3 regions of the Ningiella algicola genome follow, and region 1 is predicted to be linked to each of the others. Evidence: predicted binding sites of a transcription regulator. Region 1 holds the regulator's gene; each other region holds the start of a gene.
The links. The regulator FliA, encoded in region 1, starts transcription of late flagellar genes. The targets are predictions, from matches to a motif close to CTAAAGNTNNNNNNNNNNNNGCCGATA.
Positions count from the first base shown of each region.

Region 2: the regulator FliA is predicted to act here: its motif matches at 2,449-2,475, upstream of PN836_RS16365 (DUF3530 family protein).
Region 3: the regulator FliA is predicted to act here: its motif matches at 2,775-2,801, upstream of PN836_RS00335 (flagellar protein MotY).

Region 1 is NZ_CP171821.2:1,266,738-1,272,610, reverse strand. Features, by position in the region: gene flhA (flagellar biosynthesis protein FlhA) at 1-500, shown strand, start outside; gene flhF (flagellar biosynthesis protein FlhF) at 536-1,930, shown strand; gene PN836_RS05720 (MinD/ParA family protein) at 1,927-2,778, shown strand; gene PN836_RS05715 (RNA polymerase sigma factor FliA) at 2,789-3,517, shown strand; gene cheY (chemotaxis response regulator CheY) at 3,593-3,976, shown strand; gene PN836_RS05705 (protein phosphatase CheZ) at 4,034-4,828, shown strand; gene PN836_RS05700 (chemotaxis protein CheW) at 4,841-5,873, shown strand, end outside.
Region 2 is NZ_CP171821.2:3,767,952-3,773,824, reverse strand. Features, by position in the region: gene rapA (RNA polymerase-associated protein RapA) at 1-1,662, shown strand, start outside; gene PN836_RS16370 (RluA family pseudouridine synthase) at 1,699-2,376, shown strand; gene PN836_RS16365 (DUF3530 family protein) at 2,518-3,654, shown strand; gene PN836_RS16360 (hypothetical protein) at 3,835-4,158, shown strand; gene PN836_RS16355 (diguanylate cyclase) at 4,194-5,126, opposite strand; gene PN836_RS16350 (response regulator) at 5,159-5,873, opposite strand, start outside.
Region 3 is NZ_CP171821.2:61,089-66,961, forward strand. Features, by position in the region: gene PN836_RS00315 (Fe-Mn family superoxide dismutase) at 328-909, opposite strand; gene PN836_RS00320 (Grx4 family monothiol glutaredoxin) at 1,266-1,598, shown strand; gene PN836_RS00325 ((2Fe-2S)-binding protein) at 1,683-1,877, opposite strand; gene rnt (ribonuclease T) at 1,956-2,636, opposite strand; gene PN836_RS00335 (flagellar protein MotY) at 2,864-3,763, shown strand; gene glpQ (glycerophosphodiester phosphodiesterase) at 3,816-4,745, opposite strand; gene PN836_RS00345 (hypothetical protein) at 5,295-5,873, shown strand, end outside.

The DNA.
Region 1 (5,873 bases):
ACATACTCCCACTTAGTACCGTGGTAAAAGTATTACAAACGCTGTTGTCAGAAGGCGTGCCTATTAGAGACATGCGTACCATTGTCCAAACCCTTTCAGAGTATGGCCCAAAGAGCCAAGACCCAGACGTTCTGGTATCGGCACTTCGTATCGCACTTAAAAAATTAATTGTGCAAGAAATTACGAATGGCGCACAAGAAATTCCAGTGATTACGCTTGCCCCTGATTTGGAACAGATGTTGCATAAGTCACTTCAAGCAGGTGGAGAAGATGGCGCTGGCATTGAGCCAGGCCTAGCTGAAAAGCTAAGTGAATCGCTATCTCAGGCACATCAGCAGCAAGAATTAGCAGGCGAGCCCGCCGTGTTATTGACATCGGGTATGTTACGCCCCGTGTTATCAAGATTCTTAAAGCAGTCTGTGAGTGGTTTACACGTGTTGTCATACCAAGAAATACCTGACGACAAACAAATAAAGATTGTCTCATCGGTGGGTCAATAATTCGGCGTAAATGCTGAGCAGTTAACGAGGAAGATATGAAAATTAGACGTTTTTTTGGCAAAGATATGCGTGAAGCCCTCAAGCAAGTGAAAGACGAGCTAGGTGGTGACGCTGTTATTATGTCTAATAAAAAAGTTTCTGGAGGCGTGGAGCTAGTTGCAGCGGTTGATCCAGGCGCTAACCCTGAACCTCCTGTCAGTCTGGCTAAGGCGAGCAAACCTAGCAAGACAACACCCACGCTCAGTGAAGTGATTGGTGATGACATTCCCGACAGTTTACAAGCCTTGCTTGAAAAGCAGTCTGCAAGTTCTCAGCTTAGCTCCGCGCCAAATCCTTACTCAATGAATACTCAATCAAACGCTGCTATACAACAAGCGAAAGCGCGCGAGCAAATGCGTGCTGATGATGAAATTGTTCGCTCGCCAGCCTTTGCACAAGACAACGAAGACGAAAAACTGAGTAACAGTCAAGCCGCCAGCCTTACGCCACCACCGAGCGTATTGGAGCAAGACCAAATGGATACCATAAAGGCAGAGCTTGAGTCGATAAAAAACGTGTTGAAGTTTCAAGTTTCAGAGCTGGCTGATGAGCGCAAGAAACGCAACAACCCAACTCATCATTATTTGCATGAACAGTTAATCAGCATGGGCTTAGGGCAAAAACTTGCGCGTCAGTTTATCGACTTTTTGCCCCACAACGTGGATGAGAAGCAAGGTTGGAAATACCTGCTTAACCTATTGTCGAATCGCTTGCACGTGGGTGGAAACGATATTCTAGAACAGTCTGGGGTGGTTGCCCTGGTTGGTCCTACTGGAACAGGCAAAACTACGACATTAGCGAAACTGGCGGCGAAATACGCGCAAAAATATGGCGCTGATCAGGTTGCCATGATTACCATTGATACCTATCGCATTGCCGCATATGAGCAACTGGCAACCTATGGCCGCATTATTGGCTGCAGTGTGAAAAAAGCCCAAAACGCAGAAGAGCTTAATCAATTGCTCTACCAAATGCGCAACAAAAAATTAGTGTTAATAGACACTGCCGGTTTCAGTCAGCGAGATGCTCGCTTAATTGAGCAGCTCAATGAGTACGAAACTGGCTTATCTGTCAATATCCGCAAGTACCTTGTGCTTCCCGCAGGCGCGCAATACCAAGTGCTGACGCAAACCGTCAAGGCTTATCACTCCACTGATATTCAAGGCTGCATATTCACCAAGCTAGATGAATGTTACAGCCTGGGAGAAGCACTGAGCGTGGCAATAGAAAACGATCTGTCACTAAATTATGTGACCGATGGTCAGCGTGTTCCGGAGGATATCAAACTCGCAGACTCGGCTAATTTAACCCTTGTTGCTGCCAAGCTTCATAAAAAATATGGTGTGCATGCAGACGACGAGGCGGCTTTCGCCTTAGCCGGTGGTCTATGATAATCGATCAAGCAAGTAGCTTAAGAACTATGAATCAATCAAAACAAATAAAAGTCATTGCGGTGACCGGCGGTAAAGGTGGTGTTGGTAAGACCAATATTACACTCAACCTCGCAGTATCGGCAGCTAAACGTGGAAAACGCGTAATGGTGCTCGACGCTGACCTTGGCCTAGCCAATGTTGACGTAATGCTCGGCTTAAGAGTCGACAGAAACTTAGCGCATGTCTTGTCAGGCGATTGCACCCTAGATGAGGTGTTAGTTACCGGTCCTCATGGCGTAAAAATTGCGCCTGCAACGTCGGGTACGCAATCAATGGCAGAGCTTGGGCAGCATGAGCACGCGGGTTTAATTCGTGCTTTTAGTGAGCTGAAAACACCCATCGATATGATGTTGGTTGATACCGCAGCCGGTATATCTGACATGGTGGTGAGTTTCTCACGTGCGGCGCAAGACGTGATGATAGTTGTCTGTGACGAGCCAACATCGTTAACCGATGCCTATGCATTAATTAAAATTTTAAATCGAGAACACGGCGTGTTTAAGTTCAAAGTGGTAGCCAATATGGTGCGCTCTGAACGAGAGGGTCGTGAGCTCTTCAGTAAGTTGTCAAAGGTCACTGGACGCTTTTTAGACGTAGCGCTGGAATTAGTCAGTATCGTGCCATTTGACGAGAATGTAAGAAAGGCCGTTCGCAAGCAAACTGCACTTGTAGATGCTTACCCTGGTTCACCTGCTGCAAAAGCCATTGCAAAGTTAGCAGAGAGAGCCGTGACCTGGCCGATTCCCACACAAGCAGGCGGACACTTGGAGTTCTTTATTGAAAACCTAGTGTCTTTGCATGAGTAGGTAAATAAAAGTGAGTAATAAAGTGACCGTATATCAACAGCAAATAGACAAAAACCAATTGGTTGAGCGTCATGCTCCGCTCGTGAAACGCATCGCTCACCACTTAATGGCTAGATTACCTGCAAGTGTGTTAATCGATGATCTCATTCAATCAGGCATGATTGGCCTACTAGAGGCTGCTCGAAATTTCGACGGCACGAAAGGCGCAAGTTTTGAGACCTTCGCCGGTATTCGCATAAGAGGCGCAATGCTCGATGAAATTCGCAAAGGTGACTGGACACCGCGCTCCGTGCACAAGAACTCTAGAGCAATTACAGAGGCCATCAATCTGGTTGAAAAAGAAACTGGAAGGGATGCTCGCGATACAGAAGTCGCCGAGGTTATGAACGTATCTGTACAAGAATATCATCAAATGCTCAACGAAGTGAATGCAGGCAAACTGGTCGGCATTGAAGACTTAGGCGTGAGTGAAGATGTGCTTTCAAACGAAGAAAACAAGGGGTCAGACAAACCTTTTGAAGAAATGATGCAAGGATCATTTCAGAAAGCGCTGGCGCGGGCGATAACTACATTACCAGAGCGCGAAGCTATCGTATTGTCACTTTACTATGACGAAGAGTTAAATTTACGAGAGATTGGTGAAGTGCTCGAAGTAAGTGAATCTCGCGTCAGTCAAATTCACAGCCAGGCCATGCTGAAATTGAAAGCGAAGATGCAGTCGTGGCGCACTGCTGAATAGCCCTTACTGTGAAATCAAGTAAGCGCGACATAAATAAAGATTAGATAAATCACATTTTCCATTGCGGAGGTAGTTTTGGATAAGAACATGAAAATTCTCGTTGTTGATGACTTTTCAACGATGCGAAGAATCATCAAAAATTTGCTGAAAGACTTAGGCTTCACAAACGTGCAAGAGGCAGATGACGGAAATACGGCATTGCCTATGCTAAATCAAGGTGATTTCGACTTTGTAGTGACTGACTGGAACATGCCAGGTATGCAAGGTATTGATTTGCTACGAGCAATACGTGCTGACGACAAGTTAAAGCATTTACCCGTGTTAATGGTAACGGCTGAAGCTAAAAAAGAGCAGATTGTTGCAGCAGCTCAAGCAGGTGTAAACGGCTATGTTGTTAAGCCATTTACTGCCGCGACGCTGAAAGAGAAGTTAGACAAAATCTTCGAACGCTTAGGATAATTCTTGTTTTGAGACATTCTCATTCAACGAGATCCTTACGATTAAAAGGAAGGTCTAATGACTAATGAAGCATCTTTGATTTCGCTTGAAGAGGCGCAGGCTTTGGTCCAGCACATCCAAGCGGGTGAAATTGAATCAGCCAACAACATTGTGCATAACATCACGATGCGTGAATCGACAGAGCTTTTCTCTGAAGTGGGCAAGCTCACACGTCAACTACATGACTCTTTATCGACGTTTCAGCTTGACCATAGGTTGGCAGACATAACGAATACCCAAATTCCTGACGCGCAATCGCGGCTTGAATACGTCATTGAACAGACAGAGCAAGCCGCCAACTCTACGATGGATGCAGTTGAGCGTAGCATGCCCATTGCTGAAGCCTTAAATGACCGTCTAAATACCGTGATGCCCGAGTGGAAGAAGTTGATGTCTCGGCAGATTGAACTCGGTGAGTTCAAGAGCCTGTGCTTAGAGCTGGACACGCTTTTAAACGATGCTAGAGAGGACTCCGCAAACCTCAATACCATGCTCACTGAAGTGTTGATGGCACAAGGTTATCAGGATCTTACCGGTCAGGTCATTAAGCGCGTTATCGAACTTGTCAAAGAAGTGGAAGATAACTTAGTAGATATGCTCTCTGCCTTTAGTGATGAAGAAGCTAAACGCGACAAGCATTGTTCTTCTACAAAAACGAACAGTAGCACTGTTGACAAACCCGATACTCAACCTTCTGCAGAATCTGACGATAAAGAGAAAGCCGAAGGGCCAATTATTGACGCAGCAACGCGTAACGACGTCGTACAAGGACAAGACGACGTTGACGATTTACTGTCTAGTTTAGGTTTTTAGGGGAGCAAACGAATGTCGTTTGAAGTTGACGAGGATATCTTGCAAGACTTTCTGGTGGAAGCCGGAGAAATATTAGAGCAATTGCAAGAACAGCTCGTAGATTTAGAAAACAACCCGGAAGATTCCGATCTGTTGAATGCTATTTTCCGTGGCTATCATACTGTAAAAGGTGGCGCAGGATTTTTGTCGCTTACCGAGCTAGTGGATATTTGTCACGGTGCTGAGAACGTATTCGATATTATGCGTAATGGCCAGCGCACGCTAACGCCAGAACTGATGGATGTGATCCTCCAAGCCACAGACGTTGTGGTAGACATGTTCGAAAATGTGAAGGCCAGAGAGCCATTACAGGCAGCGCCTCCTCACTTAATTGATTTGCTGCACAAGCTAAGCACGCCAGAGCAAGAGGGTGAACAAATATTTGTTGCCGAAGACGCAGGTGAAGCTATTGTTAGCGAAGTAGCTCAGACCTCAGACGAAGGCGTCGATCAATCTCCCACGCCTGAGTTAAGTGATTCTGCTGCTGATCAAGAAGGTATTGACGAAATAACCGAAGACGAATTTGAAGCCTTACTTGATGAACTTCACGGTGATAAAGGTCCTAGCGCAAAGCAAAACGAAGACAGCGCCAAAAATGATTCTCAAGCGTCATCAGCTTCAAATAACGACGCAAGCGCTAGTGAAGACATTAGCGATGATGAATTTGAGGCTTTGCTAGATGACCTTCACGGCAAAGGTAGTTTCAAAGCTGACGCCGGTGCTAATAAATCTATCTCAAACGATAGCAAAGATACGAGCAATGCCACTACAGGCTCAGATGACGATGAAATAACCGACGAAGAGTTTGAAGCCTTACTTGACGATTTACACGGTCAGGGTAAAGCCCCCGTCGATAGCAAAAGCAGCACAGAAGCAAAGGCAGAATCTGCAAGTAAGCCGGCAGCATCGAAAGCGAATTCGCCAGATACAGAAAAAGAAACACCAAAGGCGGCGGCAGATACAACTGTTTCTGATAAGTCTACAAAAGCACCTGCCAAGGCCACTG
Region 2 (5,873 bases), 2.2 Mb from region 1:
ATTGATCAACACGGCACCGGCCGGCTATTTTTTAGAAATCGACGCGCCGCTATTCAAGGTTTTCCTCAGCGTATAGTCACCCCCTACCCGCAGCGTATATCGAAAGAATATGAGCTTGCGCTGGACATGCCATCTTCTATATCGGGCAGTAACGTTCAAGACAACGTTTCCCACGCATTACATCCTGAGCGTGCCAGCATGCTAGACGAGACCTGGCCAAGTTTTGACCCAAGAGTTAGTTGGTTATGTGCTTTGCTGGAAAACATGAGTGCGACCGCTAACAAAGACAAAGTCTTGCTGATTTGCGCCTACGCCAGTACCGCACTGCAAATTGCCGAGTATTTACGAAGCAAAACCAGCATTCGTCATACGGTGTTTCATGAAGGCATGAGCATTGTTGAGCGTGACAAAGCGGCGCACTTTTTTGCGACTTCTGAACAGGGTGCGCAAATTATGCTGTGCTCGGAAATTGGCAGTGAAGGCCGTAACTTCCAGTTTTGCCATCATTTGGTATTGTTTGATTTACCGCTCAATCCAGACTTACTTGAACAACGCATAGGACGTTTGGATCGAATTGGGCAAACGCAGGACATCAATGTACACGTCCCTTATTTTGAAAATAACGCACAAGAAGTTTTATACAACATTTATCATTATGGGTTAGGCGCGTTTACAAAAACGTGCCCGGTTGGTTCTCAAGTTTGGGATGAGTTAGGCAGCGAAATTCATAGTGCGCTTGCCTCACCACTTGATAAGGAAAACTGGCAAGACGTCACCGAGCAAGTCGCCAGTACAAGCACCCTGCTAAAGTTACAAATTGAACAAGGTCGCGATCGACTGCTGGAATTAAACGCATCAGGCTCCGATAAAATTGATGATGTGATGGACAACATTGTGCAAGCCGAAAACCCTGTACACATGATGAAGTTTATGACGCGTTTGTTTGACGCGCTGGGCGTTATTCAAGAAGAAAAAGATGACAATAGCTTTGTGATACGGCACGGCGAATCCATGCTCTTCCCCATCCCCGGCGTATCTGATGACGGTCTTGAAATTACCTACAAAAGAAGCACAGCCACACAGCTTGAGCATGTGCGCTACATAACCGGTGACAGCGAACTTGTCACGCATTGCATTGATAGTGTGCTCACCGACGTCGTGGGAAAAAGCAGCATTTGCTTCGTCAATCAAGCCGACTACCCGGTAGGTGCATTTTGGGTTGAAATTGTAGCCGTTTTGAGCCCAAGTGCTAACAAACACTTACAGCTTTATCGCTTCTTGCCGCCCACGCCGGTCCACATTTGTATAGACGCGAAAAACCAGGAGTCATACGCGGAATTTGATGCGATATTTAAGGTAAAACCAAAAATGGCGCAGCAGTTAATAGGTGCTTTGCAAGCGCAAATAACGCAAGGCATTGAGCAAGCAATGCAGTTGGCATCAACACAGCTTGAAACCGTCAAGTCGCAAGCATTGGAGCAAGTCGATGACAATCTCAGCGCCGAGATCGACCGCTTGGTGGAGCTGAAAAAACTCAATCCTGCCATCAGAGAAGAAGAGATTGATTTTATTAGAGCGCAGAAATCACAGCTGCATGCAGCGATAGATGCGTCTGAACCTTATTTAGATAGCGTGCGCATTTTGATCAATAATCGCAAGTAAACATGCAGCGCTATTTATTGTCATTACGGTTTGCACATGGCTTTACTTAACTATCAGCCGCCCACCCGTCCATACTTGCGCTTTGTATATCGTGATGAGGACTTGCTGGTATTAGACAAGCCACATGGCCTATTAAGCGTTCCTGGCAAAGCGCCGGAGCATAAAGACTCATTGCAGTTGCGAGTACAGCGCGTCTTTCCAAGCGCAAGCGTTGTACATAGACTCGACATGGCCACTTCCGGATTGATGCTGTTTGCACTAAATAAGGCCAGTCATCGTCATTTATCAAAGCAGTTTGAGCTGCGTGAGGTCAAAAAGACCTACTACGCATGTATTTATGGCGAACCTGCAAAACAAGGCAAAGTAGACGCACCGCTTATCTGTGATTGGCCCAATCGTCCCAAGCAAATAGTAGATATGAACAACGGTAAGTCAGCACTCACTCATTACAAGCTTATTGAATCAAATAAAAACGCTTGCCTGGTGGAGCTTCAACCTCACACTGGACGCTCACATCAGCTTAGAGTGCATATGCAGCACATTGGCCACCCGATACTGGGTGACAGACTATATGCACACCCAGAGGCGCTTGCTGCATCTAAGCGCTTGCTTTTGCACGCACAAGATATTGCGTTTAGGCATCCAAGCACCGACGCTTCTATGACTTTCACCAGCCCTCATCCATTTGATATCAAAGCGCTAAAGCTTTTATAACCCGAACTCTGGATAAGAGACAGCGCTCAGCACTTTTTATATTCCTGCACTGCCTCTTATCCAGAGTTTGGGTTAATTAAACGTACGGCTCTGTCGATACTATAAATATCTATAGTTTGTTTGCAAGAGACACATGTTGCTTTGAAAACACTGTCATTTCGTTTTTTACAACTTTCTGTTCCTAAGCTTGATCGCAGTGCGCTTGTATTTATGCGACTGCCTCTGTTCGCCTTGCTTATGGCAGGGAGTCTTGCGCTTGTGCAAGCGCAGGAAACTGCACCAGAAGAACTGCGTTCTAATGATGCAAGCGATGCGGAAGCTCAAACAACAAATCAAGAGCGTCTCTTTCGCCTATCTGAACTCAAGGCCTTTGATATAGAGTATGGTGCATTTGAAGATGAATATACATTGCTAGAGATTTTGGTAGATGATGTGCAGTATCAGTTTCCAGTTAAAAAAAGTGCGTCTCATCGCGCATTAAGCTTAGGTACATTATTTTTGGTCGCTGACAGTCGATTTGCCACAAGCAATCTGCATGCGATGAATTCCCTTGCATCGGAACTCAATGGCTGGGGTTGGGACGCGGTGGTGCTATCGGGGCCCGAGTTAGCAGATGTGATAAACGCTGTAGATAAGACGCTTGAAGCACAGGGCAGCCCTGAACCAAACACCCGTTCTGAATCCAACAACCTTGAAGGGGCAGCTTCAAACAACGAGACTCAAGCAAGCACCGGTGATTCCGTAAATAAGTCTTCCACAAACGCAAAAGCAGTGGACTCACCTCAACTGGACTTTAATGCAAAGCACCATCAAAACCAGCTCGATGAAGTATATATGCATGCATATGCCAAGTTTCTTGACCGCTATATTGCGAAGGCAAAAGAACATCTTGAGCATGCTCGCGGCTACAAAGCATTTTACGCTCAGGGTATTGGTGCACAAGCCTTGGTGCACTTGTTATCCGAGAGGGAAGATATTGATACCCAACTAGATAACCCCGATGCGATTGTCCTGAGCAATGCGTTTTGGCCGCATCGAGAAATAAATCAAACCCTTCCAAAGCAAATTGCTAAGTTGCCTATGCCGGTTCTTGACCTTGTCAGTCAGTGGGACAATAAGTGGGCACAACAAACTGAAGATGCGCGCCGTATCAGAAGCATTCAGCAAATAAAAACCTATTATCGGCAGCGACAGCTCTCAGACAGCGTTAATTCGTATATAAGCTATCCTCAGCTAGCAAAAGAAATGCATGGCTATTTTTCCTACCTAGGTTGGTAGCCCAGCACTCGCTTTCGCCCTACAAACGGCACTTTTATTATATTTTTATGACAGCGGGCCACTAATGCCGCGTTTTAATTCATAAGCTTAACAGTTACTTGCAAGTGTTTCGTGCATGTTCCGTGGTTTATTAGCGTTTGCGACTATACTGAGAGTAGACAGTAAACAAAGGCACACATCGTGTTAGTCAAAGAGTTCGTCGACAAAAAGGCCGAGCAATTAGCGTTCTATTTAGAATCGTATTGGCAAGATAAAGTTGCCTTTAAAGAAATGGACCGTTTTATTTGGGATATTTTGGAAGAATGGAGCGCCTTAAAAAATACAGATAAACAGATTTACTCGCAAAAAGAGCGCGTGTTTTGGCATGTCATTTATCAAGTGCAGTTTGTTGGAGGACATAGTCTGCGACACGACTGTAGTATACGAGACCAAGTGCAGCTATACACTCATTACCTAAATGAAGACAGCCCATGCCCGCTCGATGTCATCGGAATGCGCCCATAAGCTAAGATCTAAAAACTCTGCATACTAATTACTGATTACGCCTTTGCCTCAACGGCATCAAATAGCAAAACCTGATTTCGACCACCTTCTTTAGCTTTATAAAGTGCCTGATCTGCCGCTTCAAGCCATTGCAGAGGAGTGTTGTAGACCGCGTTAAATTCCGCTATGCCCGCACTGATGGTAAAGTTAATTTCAGTCTCATCGTGAGTCACAACATAGCGCTCCGATACTTTTCTGATGCGTTCGCCCACTATTTTTGCGGTTTCGGCTGTTGTATCAGGTAACAACACAACGAATTCTTCTCCGCCGTAGCGGCCGCAAATGTCAGTCTCTCGAGTTGCCTTTCGAATTAACATAGCAAGCGACTGAATTACCTTATCCCCCGCTTGATGGCCATGGGTGTCGTTGACTTTTTTAAAGTGGTCAATATCAAGAATGAGCACCGAAATGGGCTTTTTGTTACGAAGGCTTAACTTATACTCTCGCTCAAAGCGTTCTTGCCAGTAGCGCCGATTGTAAAGGCGGGTAAGCCCGTCAACACGGGAAATCACTTTAAGCTCGTCGTTGAGCTTGTCGACCCGCTCTTTACTCATGGCTTGGTCGGTCATGTCGTAAACCAAAACACAAACTTGGTCGACCTCATCTTTTGTGCAATCTTCTGATGCAATGGGAAGGATAGTAATATTCTGGTACATGTTATCGGAGCTTGAGGTAATCGGGCGACTTGTGCCAAATTTGAATAAATACTGACGCTGCTCCCAAATCAGGAACACAGGCGTTCTCATAGAAAACACTGGCTGACACTTATTCGCAAACCATAACTTATCAACTTCCGCGAAGTGTTCAAACAGGCTATTTCCAACTATCTTTTCAGCGTCTACACCGCTGTGATTTTCCATAAACTGGTTAAACTCTTGCACCACAAAGTTTTTGTCGATAACGACTATTCCCACTTCAATGGATGCCATCAGCGCTTGCTGCCAATTAGAATTCGTTACTGTCACGATGCAAGCGCCTTTTGTTGCACTGCATTCATTTGAATCAGCTCTTGAGCCTTTAGCAGTCGCGAGAAGGCGGCATCGATATGCAAGTCAGGAATCACTAATAGAAGCTCAAAATTTATATTTTCGCTAGACACTGAATAGGCTATTTCTACAACAAGCATCTTCTCCCAGCGAGTGGTGGTATTGCTCACAATATCGTCCAGACCACATTGAATACCGAGCAGGATGGGAGTGTTGTGCGTAAATTTTAAGGAAAGCTGGGTAGATAATGCGTTCAAACAAGCACCAATAATAATATTCGATACGTCCATTAAGACTTCGATATCGGCACTCGACGTATTTTGCTTGGCGCCAAGAAGCTGTTGTATTGCTGTGATATTTGTATCATTAAAAATAATCAACGCTTCGCCTTTGATATCTGGACTCACAAAGCCTTTAGATACCGCAGACACGCTCTGATTTGAGTCGATATTGGTCAACATCATCGAAATTTCATTACTGTGGACAATGCTTACATTTGGAATAGGTAAATCGACAAATTTATCTAAGGTTTTCGCCAGGTTTTCGCCTGCTTGCCCCATCGCAACATTTGCGACTTCTCTGAATGCGTCAAGTTTTTCAGATAAGGAGTCGCCTGTAGACACATCAGCGTTATTTGCACGTTTTTCGGAAGAGGATTTACCGTCATAAATGCCATACTTGGACAGTATT
Region 3 (5,873 bases), 1.2 Mb from region 1:
AGCAAGGCGACCATTCGCGTAAAAGCGAGGAATTAAAAATCAGCATCGTAGAATAATAATGCTTGAGTATTTGGTGGAAATTACTTCTTTTAAAAAAGGAGTTTATCGGGAGCATCTTTAAAGGACGCTCTCGCAGCCGTTAATGTTCAGCAGACCATGGGTGATAATTTTTCTTGTATTGGTTGGTATTCGTTTGCTGACAGTAACTTAAAAAACATCAATCTGAACGTTTCTTGTTAGTTATAAAGACCTGAGTCAGCTTTATGTTGCGACAACTTTAAAAACGCCCTGAATAATCAGGGCTTTTTAGACTAACTATTATGTCTATTACGCAAAGTTGCTAGATGCAAATTCCCAATTTGCAAGTGCCCAGAACCCTTCAAGGTAGTTAGGACGAACATTGCGGTAATCAATGTAGTACGCGTGCTCCCACAAATCGACTGTGAGCAGCGGTGTTACGCCGTCATCGGTAATGGGTGTGCCAGCGTTGCTAGTATTAACGATGTCGAGACTACCGTCAGCGGTTTTCACTAACCATGTCCAGCTAGAGCCAAAGTTGTTGACTGCTTTATCGTTAAATGCTGTTTTAAAGTCAGCAAATGAACCCCACTTTGCATTGATTGCGTCAGCAAGTGCGCCGCTTGGCTCACCGCCGCCATTTGGACTTAGGCTATGCCAATAGAAGGTATGGTTCCAAATTTGAGCCGCGTTGTTAAATACACCGCCATCACTGCTTTTTACAATCTCTTCAAGAGATTTGTCGGCATAATCGGTACCTTCAATTAGGCCATTAAGCTTTGTTACATAGGTTGCGTGGTGTTTACCATAGTGGAAATCGAGGGTTTCAGCTGAAATATGTGGTTCAAGCGCGTTTTTTTCGTAGGGTAGAGCGGGTAATTCAAAAGCCATGTGTATTCTCCGTGTGAGTTTTGCTAATTCGAAACTGAAGTGCGGACGAAGGATTAAATTTCAAGCCTTCATGCCTTTAATTGTATTCCAATGAAGATGCAGTTTATTTCGTATTTAATGGCAAACAAGATCACACTTATTTACGATATATGGTGATATAACAGGCTAGATGTGTAAAAGCATGTGCTTGTGAACAATATAATGTGCTTAGCGCTTGATATTATGTAAACTCACCCATACTGTAGAGTGTGAATCCAAATTAATGTTGGTATACGTAATAACGTGTGTGCCGAGAGCGTGCGCCCCTTGTTTTGCACCAATTGCCCTTTAACATTTACATGAATCATGGTTTTGAAATGGAAACAATCGATAAAATTAAAGAACAAATTAGCGAAAATGCTATCCTTTTATACATGAAGGGATCCCCTAAGCTGCCGAACTGTGGTTTTTCTGCCCAGGCTTCTCAAGCGCTTATGTCGTGCGGAGAGCAATTTGCATATGTGGATATTTTGCAAAACCCTGATATCCGAGCTGAGTTACCTAAATTTGCAGACTGGCCAACCTTTCCGCAATTGTGGGTGAATGGCGAACTAGTGGGTGGCTGCGATATCATTCTTGAAATGTTTCAACAAGGAGAGTTACAAAGTTTGATAAAAGAAGCTGCGCCAAAGGACTCACCAGAGGCTTAGTTTTACTTTGCATAAACGATACAAAAAAGCCGGATTTTTTGACAAATCCGGCTTTTTCATTAATAGCTTTTATTTTTGGCTTTACTAACACACTTCTTTGAATAAAGACTCGTCAATAATTGTTCGGTCGATAATTGAGACCGCCATGTCCACACAGGTGCCGCACTGAGAACCCACACCAAGATGCTTTTTCAGCTCTCTAATATTGCCAACGCTGTCTTCTCTAACTGCGTTTTCAATTTGCTTATCGGTTATGCCGTAGCACATACAAACGAACATCTGCTCACCCATATAATTTACATGCAAATGATAATAGTTGTTGTTTACATTAAAGGCAAGTCTTTTTTACCTCGGGATTTATGTTGATGAGAGTGGCCAACCGCCAAGCGTATGATATTTATTGAGAATGTGGCAAAACAGCTCGGCAGTTTTATGCGTGTCATACAAGGCGCTGTGTGCTTGTGACTGCTGAAAATCAATCTCGGCAGCCTCACATGCTTTCACTAAGACGGTTTGCCCAAGGCTTAGAGCGGCAAGAGACGTAGTGTCGAAGGAAACAAAAGGATGAAACGGACTGCGTTTAATGCCATGTCGTTCAAGTGCCGCATTCACAAAGCTTTGATCAAAGTGCGCGTTGTGTGCAACTATCACGCTACGCTGACATTCGGCTGCTTTTTGCGCTTTGCGGATGTGTTTACATAAAGCCTTGAACACTTCTTCTTCAGGGAGGGCGCCTCTGAGCGCGCAAAAAGGATCAATACCGTTAAATTCAATCGCCGCCTTCTCAATATTCGCCCCCTCAAAGGGTTGAACATGCTCATGAAAGGTTTGGTCGAGTGAAAATGTCCCATCTTCACCGAGTTTAAGGGTGATAGCCGCAATTTCTAGAATGGCATCCGTATCGGCATTAAATCCTGCGGTTTCTACGTCAATCACGACGGGGAAGTAGCCACGAAAACGCTCAGAAAGTTGAAAAGATGTATTGTTGGACGCTTGAGATTTTTGCGAACTATCCGTACCCAAATTGCTGTTGTTCATTTATCGCAAATGTTCCTTATTTAAGGCTCAGCTAACCGCAGATTATTGTACATTCACGCTAGCAATGACTTTGCGCGTAGTATGCCGAACTTCAGCTATGAAGGCAAAGCTCACAGGCAATTTAGAGGCGTATTGAGCCTAAACATTTTCCATCGGAAGCCGATAGTCTTCATAAGAACCATATTTGGCTTTGCAAGAGACTGGCCGACGAATTTAGAGGTGTGTAGATGAATCCAATGATTGCTCGTTATGCAAAATCAGTTTCTATTGCGATAGTCACTATTTTGCTGATGATTTCGACAGATAGTTACGCCAGCTTGCGTCACTATGTAGTTGATGTTGAGCAATCAGATTGGAAGTTAAGTGAGCAAACGCGGCTTAAATGCGAGCTCAAACATGAGATAGATGGTTACGGTACGGCATTATTTTATTCTGAGGCCTCAAAGCAGTTGAACATGGAGTTCACTCTAGACATGTGGCGTTTACCTTCTCGATATGACAGCGCAAGAGTCTACTCTATGGCGCCTCGATGGATGTCGGGCGTTGCAAATCGTGAAATAGCAAATATGGATTTGCGCAAGCAATACGACGGCGATTTGCCCTCTGAATCTGCATGGCAAATGTTAACCGAATTGGAAAAGGGCTTTTTGCCTACCATTGAATACAGCGATTGGTTAAACCCCAACGATGGCGTAGCAGTTTCTTTAAATGCAAGTAAGTTTGGAGATAGTTATCATCAGTTTAGTCGCTGTATCACAAATTTATTGCCATACAGCCTTGAGGATATCGCCTACACCGTCCTTGCATATAAGAAAAACAGTACCGAGCTAACGCCATACTCTAAGCGTCGTTTAGACATGATAGGTGAATACTTAAAGGAAGACTTAGATCTTGATTTAGTGCTAATTGACGGCTACACCGATAGTTGGGGTGGATCGTACAACAACGAAAAGCTTTCAATTAAACGCGCGAATGAAGTAAAAGACTACTTTGCTGGCTTAGGGCTGCTTGAAGATAGGATCCAAATAACTGGCCACGGCGAAAAACGACACTCTTCTCCAAATGATACACGCTTAGATAGAGCTAAAAACCGTCGAGTGGTTGTGAGGCTTTCTAAAGAGTCCTAGTGTTCTGTCTCTTTAGTCTGGGCTATGAGTGCTGCTAAGCGCGGTCTCTTATTCAGAGTTCGGGTTCTTTCGGTTTATGTAGCATGTAGGGCATAACATGATCAGTAAATATGCCGTCAAGCCCAAGTGCCTGTAATCGAGAAAATGCGACGTCGGCCGGCATGGCTTGATTAATAACATCGCTTCTGAAAGTAAAAGGGTGTACAGCTAAACCGTGCTTCTGAGCGCGCTGCACCAGTCCGGTAGATGTATCGGTGTTTATATCAATAACTTTCGGGATCCAAGGCCCAATTGCCTGCGCGTAGCTAGCGATATTGCGTAAGCCTTCGTCACTAGTCAATAGCTCGTAATCAACCTGATTCAAATCCCAACTGTTGCTTGCGAGGAGCTGCGTCATTTTGAATTTAGCGCCCATGTCAAATCGTAAACGCTTGAGCACTGCTGGCTCAAAGCTCTGCACAAATATCCTTGCATCCGCTGAATTGAGTTGATGTTTTTTTAAGATATTAAATAGCAGTTGCGAGATGTCTTTCCCTTCGCTCAAATGCCAATGGTAGGCCTTAATCTCCGGGTAAATGCCAACTTGTTTATCAAAAGAATAATTGAGGGATTGGATGAGTTCTATATGCTCTTCAAAACTCGCGATGGTGAAGTGTGCATGCCCTTGATAGCGCTGAGCATAGACACGCAGCTTTTGATTATTTTCCCGCTCATGAACGCGCAATTGACGCAGCTCAGAAAGTGTAAAATCAACAGCGTACCAGCGCCCGTCTTCTCGAACTCGCTTAGGAAAGACTGACTCTACATCTGTTACGTTTTCTAAATAGATATCATGAAGAACGACTAGTTGGTTGTCCTTTGTTACCACTAAGTCTTGTTCGATGTAATCTGCGCCTTGCATGAAGCTAAGTACCAAGGCTTCTTTAGTGTGCTCGGGTAAAAATCCAGAAGCCGCTCTGTGAGCAATGATATCGATTGCCAAGAGAGGCTTGCACAGCAAGTACAACAACATAAACGTAAATGCTTTTACAAATAAGGTCTTACTAAACTTGACGATAATTAGCATGTGTTTTTTGAATCAGTCAGGTGTTTACTGTAGATGTCTTCATGATTATGCACATTCGCGGTCACAATAATAGGGCATGTTTCGATTCAAACATGACAGGCAATCACCTAATAATATTAAAATGTAAATTATTATTTAAAAATATGTTGCAATCATTAATGTTACCGATTACATTTCGTGTTAAGACCTTGTGAGTTAAGCCGTAGTGTTAAGGAAATGCATATAATATCAATAGCATATATCGACTTTGACGCAAATTGATGAAAAAGCACTTGTGCTCCTCTCACTTCCCCAAAAAAACAAAAAACAGTCTTAGCTGTTACTCAACAGCCTAACTTTGATAACTCGTTAGCTTTAATGATATGGCGTTGAAACGCCTTCCTTTTGGCTTGTGCATTGTGTGTCCTCTTATCGATTGCACACTTGGCGTAAGCAAAACCTTATATATTTATATTGGAGAATCCAATGAAACAAACAATTATTTCATTGCTCGCAGGTGCTTTTTGTCTCGTTAGTGCCTCATCAGCTTACACTGCAGCCCCGATTGATTCCGCGAACTTTGCAACGTGTAATGAATCCCCGGGAGGCTCTCGGACTGTGCGTTCAAACGGCTTTGTAAAGGGATTATTTGTTGTATCGTCTAATTTGCCGGGCGCAACGTTTTCAACTAATCCTAATGACGCAAATGGGCTTGCCGACCGCAATATTGAATGTGCGCATTTCGACGATAGAACGTCTGGTGGAACGGTCATTATCCCATGGCGTCAGTTTGACAGGGGACCAGGAGCACAAGGGGGCCGTTACAATTGGGATTTTGTCGAAAGCCAGATTCAGCCATGGGCTGACAGAGGGCAGGTGGTTAACCTGCTAGTGTGGCCCGCCGTTCAAAAGGAGTCACAGAAATTTCCGTCAGGTCAATCTGCGACTCCTCAATTTATATTGGATGAGCCCGGTGTAAGCTTCAAATGTCCAGAAGGCACGGCGCAGGGCACTGGCACAAATGGGCAACTTCCTTTGCCAAAATTTTGGGAAGGGCGAGTGAAA